DNA from 2 places in the Paenibacillus sp. fava2 genome. Region 2 is predicted to be linked to the other one. Evidence: a T-box and tRNA genes for the amino acid it is inferred to sense, from the RefSeq annotation. Region 2 holds a T-box; the other holds one or more tRNA genes.
What was found. A T-box is a leader RNA that pairs with one kind of tRNA and senses whether it is charged. The one in region 2 lies ahead of lysS (lysine--tRNA ligase), so its partner is inferred to be a tRNA-Lys.

Region 1 (2,396 bases), 970 kb from region 2:
TCACCGCAGGCTGCTCCCGGCTTCTATTCTGTTTGGTGCCATCTTCCTCATCTGGACGGACGTTATTGCCCGGACTATCGTGCCAAATGTAGAGCTGCCGATCGGGATCATCACAGCCCTGATAGGCGCACCAATGTTCATGTACATGCTGGTCAAAAAAGGCTACGCGTTTGGAGGCAAATCTTAATGAATTTAAACGTTGAACATCTGGCTGTCTCTTTTTCCAATGTCAATATTGTCAAGGATGTATCGCTCAAGGTCCGCAACAAGCAGTTCGTCGGCCTGATCGGGCCGAACGGCTGCGGCAAATCCACGCTGCTGAAGAGCATCTATAAAGTCATCAAGCCTAAGCAGGGAGATGTCTTTTTGTCTGACCTTGATGTAATCAAAGCAAGCCCCAAGGTGGTTGCGCAAAAGCTGGGCGTCGTGGGCCAGTTCAACGAACTGAGCTTTGATTTCAAAGTGCGCGAGATGGTTGCAATGGGCCGGACCCCGCATAAAGGCATGCTGGAAACGGACAATAAGCAGGATCACGATATTGTAACCGGTGCCCTGCGCAAGGTAAATCTGGAGGGTCACGCAGAACGCAGCTACAATTCATTGTCGGGCGGCGAGAAGCAGCGTGTCATTCTGGCCCGTGTGCTAGCCCAGCAGCCGGAATTCATGATTCTCGATGAGCCAACCAATCACCTGGATATCAAGTTCCAGCTGCAGATCCTGAACATTGTAAAAAAGCTGGACATCGGCATCCTCGCCGCACTCCATGACCTTACGCTCGCCGCCGAATACTGCGATTATCTGTATGTAATGAAGCAGGGGCAGGTTGCCGCAAGCGGCAAGCCTGAGGACATTCTGACCAAGGAGCTGATTGGCCAGGTGTTTGATGTGGCCTGTGAAACCTACCGCAATCCGGTTACCGGAGCGCTTGGTTTTGCTTATCTGGAGACTAGATGACCTGAATCTGTGTATAAAAAAGAGCGTCTCCCTTCGCCTGAACGGAGACGCTCTTTGAATATGTAAATGAACAGCAAAAAAACGGCATCGCTGCCGTTCTTTGTGTGATGGACTCTCAGGGGCTCGAACCCTGGACAAATAGATTAAGAGTCTACTGCTCTACCAACTGAGCTAAGAGTCCATATTATGTTGGTTGTTATGATCTTTGCTCTCAAAAGGAACTCTTATAATATACCTCGCAGGAGACACAATGTCAAATGTTTTTTTATTTTCTCCGGCTATAGTAAACTTGAAGTGTCATTTAGCTTGGGGAAAAGGGGCTGTTGTATATGCAATTACGCATGAACTGGATAACATTAAGAGTACGTGATCTTGAGGCTTCTTTGCAATTTTACCACCGGATTCTGGGTCTTCCGGTTGAACGCCAATTTGAAAGCAGAGGCAGGCAGATCGTTATGCTGGGCCGGCAGGGTCAGCCCAAAATTGAGCTGATTCAGGGGAGCGAAGCTGCGCTGAAGCCCGAATGCGGTGTATCTGTCGGCTTCGAAGTCGCATCGCTGGAGGATGCGATCGATGAATTAAATAGCCATGGCATCCCGGTAGCACGCGGGCCCGTCTCGCCGAATCCGCATCTGCGGTTCTTTTATGTGCTGGATCCGGACGGGTTTGAGGTGCAGCTTGCGCAGCACAGCTAGGTTTCGGTTCGGCTAGCAGCCCGAAGCCCTCAAGAGAATAACTGTCTGAAATGGCTGCCCTCCTTTTCAAGGAGCAGCCTTTTTGCATAAACTGTAACCTCCCGCTGTTACAGATCAGCTTATTTTTAACATATACAGCTCTTCACCATCCTGAATCTTACCTGTATTGAGAAATCCCGCACTCTCGTACACATGCTTCCCTTTTACATTCGCAGCTTCTGTAGACAAAAATATTTCCTTACAGCTGTATCGCCCCCGCATTTCTTCAACGATCAAAGACAGGGCCTGCTTTCCGTAGCCTTTCCCCTGAAACCTTCTGTCAATCATAAACCTGCGGAGCTCGTAAGCGTTACTGCCTTCCGGGAATCCATACATTGCGAATCCGATCATTGTCCCGTTTAGCTCGATCGCTCTCACGATCCAATTCTCTTCATAAAATGACTCCACCAGCGAGTACGCATTGGAGGCAACAAATTCCTCATCCAGCGTCAGCTGATTATGCTCGTTTGTGGAAAGAAGAATAACGTTCTCCCAGTTTTCTTTTGTTATATCTATAAGTTTCATGATATCATCCCTCTCCATTGGTCTTACCCGGCTTCTTCTACTATAGCACTTTTTTGGGTATTTATGGTATGAAAGGAGAGAATGCATAAAAAAACAGGGAGCATTCAGCCCGCCAGGCTGATACTCCCCGTTTGAGAAATTTACCGAAGATCCAAATCCGGAACCGGAACCTTGGACCAGTTC
Region 2 (2,396 bases):
AAGTTATAAACAGTCCGTTATATTATACCTCTCTTGGGACGATCCCGTAAAGGGCACCGGAGCTCCGTTTAGAAGTCGAGCAGCGCTAGCACGCGCTCTTTGCCCAGTGCCTGAACTAGTACAGGAACCCTTGGACCCTCCGGCTGCTGCAGAATCAGCTGATATAGGATAGTAAACAGCCGCTTCTGATTGCTTCTCATCGTCTTTTTGTCAGCATCGTGACAAATAGCGTACACCTGCTGCATAAATTCTGTTTCATCGGAAAATCCGCTGCGGAGCAGGCCGCAGAATGCCAAAATCCGCTCCCGTTCAGCAGCCTCCAGTGATTGATACAGTACCCGGTCCGGGCTGCTGTTCACTGTTACCAGCTTGTGCGGGGCATAATGTCTGATCCAGTGCTCAGCCCGTTCTGCGGCTTGACGGAATAATGCCTCTTCGCCGGCTTGCACGCCATCCTGAACAAGCAGTCTTTGCAGCAGCCCGCTGTCCCAGTTAAGCAGAGGCAGCAGGGCCGTAATCTGACTGAAGCCCGGTATTTCCGGGTCTTCGGGATTGCGCAGGGCCAGGTCAAGAGCCGCCCGTATGTCCTCACTCTCCAGCTGCCCGGCGGCATTAGCTTTGCGGAACCGCTCGAATTCTGTATAGTTCCGCAGTACATCCTCATCAAGGCCGATGCTGAAGGCCGCATCCGGCTGATATTTGGCGAACATGAACAGGATCGGCTCCGGCCCGTATACCTTCAGCAGATCATCCGGCGTATAGTTATGGCCAGACGAGCTGGACATTTTGGCATGGCTGCCTTTAATGTTGATGAACTCATAAGGAACGTAATACGGCGGCTGGTTACCGAATATTTTCTCCGCGATGACTTTGGCAACATTATAGCTCCCCGTCTCGGAGGAATGGTCACGGCCGCCCGGCTCGAATACGACATCCTCCATCCCCCAGCGCATCGGCCAGTCTATCTTCCAGTGCAGCTTGATGTTCGAAGCCTGCGGAACGTGAAGCGTGTTATAGCAGCCGCATTTGCAGCTATAGATGATGTCCTCCGACTCCCCGTCAAAAGCGTGGACACTGGTCGTATCCTTTCCGCAACGCTCGCAATAGACCTGAATCGGATAAAAGGCTGCCCGTTCCTCTTCAGTAGCTTTGCTCGTTTTGAACATCATCAGAATGTCGTAAATTTCCCCTCTGCTGCGCAGGGCATGGAGGATAGCCTGGTTATACCTGCCTGACTGATATTCACGGCTCTGGTAGATGAATTCGGGTTGGATGCCAAAAGCGCTTAGCGCTTGCTCAAATTCCTGCTCGTAGTGCTCAGCATAGGAAATATGGCTGCCGCATGGACATGGGACCTTGGTGTACGGCATACCAATATACCGCTCATATGAAGCGTCCAGCTGCGCGGGAACCTTGCGGAACCGGTCGAAATCATCCCACGAAAAAATAAAACGAACCTCTTTCCCGGCTCTCTGCAGCGCCTGGGTAACGAAATAGGTGGTGACAATCTCGCGGAAATTGCCGATATGAACCGAGCCCGACGGGCTGATGCCCGACGCGCATACAAAGGTCTGGCACTCAGGATGGCTGCTGATCAAGTTGCTTGCGATTTTTTGTGCCCAATGCATGTTAATAATCTCCTCTGCTCTTTAATAAAAAACAAAAAAGCCCCCGCCTCAAGATTGTCATCTTGAGGACGGGAGCTGTCATAAGCACCGTGGTACCACCTCTGTTCGCGGACATGTCGCCAGGCCCGCCTCTTCGGGTACGGCAATAACGCTTATACCCTAGCTCTGTAACGGGAGCTCCCGTCATAGCATCCTTGGGCGATCATTCTGCCCAATTCCGTATGCAGCTCAGAGACTTTATTCGTCAGGCACATTGCTGCTCCATTTCACCGGGCTGGAGCTCTCTGTGAACAACGTTTGCTTAACTACTCTTCTCATCATCGCTTTTTTTATCCAATTAAACCTATTTAAACATGATTTGCTATGCCTTTTCAAGTTTAAATTTCATTTCTACATTTTGATGAAAAAGATTTTGAACAGGCCAATATACTGCCGCTTCGCCTTGATGTCTCCGATAAAAGTATCCGTGTCTTGGATGTCTGGCAGACTGAAAACGGAAAAAATGATGTAATTATCCCTCTCTGCAAGGCTCTGCACCAGCGGCCGGATCACAGCCTGACTAACGCCATCCGGCAGTGATGCGCCTAGTATTTCCTGCAGATCATCAGCGGCATACTCCGCAAAATCCTCAGTGGACGGATTAAGCAATGCAAGCACGCCCAGCAAAACCACAAGCACAATCAACATATTTCTGATTCTTCCCGGTCTGGCCCTGCGCTCAACCTGCCGATCAGCATATGGCTCCATAACATCCCTCCTGCCGTAACC

Region 1: it encodes a tRNA-Lys, which carries the amino acid that the T-box ahead of lysS (lysine--tRNA ligase) is inferred to sense. The anticodon was not compared.

The regions. Positions count from the first base shown of each region.
Region 1 is NZ_CM177755.1:2,584,962-2,587,357, reverse strand. Features, by position in the region: gene AC4G46_RS10975 (FecCD family ABC transporter permease) at 1-187, shown strand, start outside; gene AC4G46_RS10970 (ABC transporter ATP-binding protein) at 187-954, shown strand; tRNA gene AC4G46_RS10965 (tRNA-Lys) at 1,063-1,135, opposite strand; gene AC4G46_RS10960 (VOC family protein) at 1,296-1,649, shown strand; gene AC4G46_RS10955 (GNAT family N-acetyltransferase) at 1,764-2,231, opposite strand; gene AC4G46_RS10950 (rhamnogalacturonan lyase) at 2,354-2,396, opposite strand, start outside.
Region 2 is NZ_CM177755.1:3,554,520-3,556,915, reverse strand. Features, by position in the region: gene lysS (lysine--tRNA ligase) at 69-1,628, opposite strand; T-box leader at 1,690-1,958, opposite strand; gene AC4G46_RS15355 (hypothetical protein) at 2,019-2,375, opposite strand.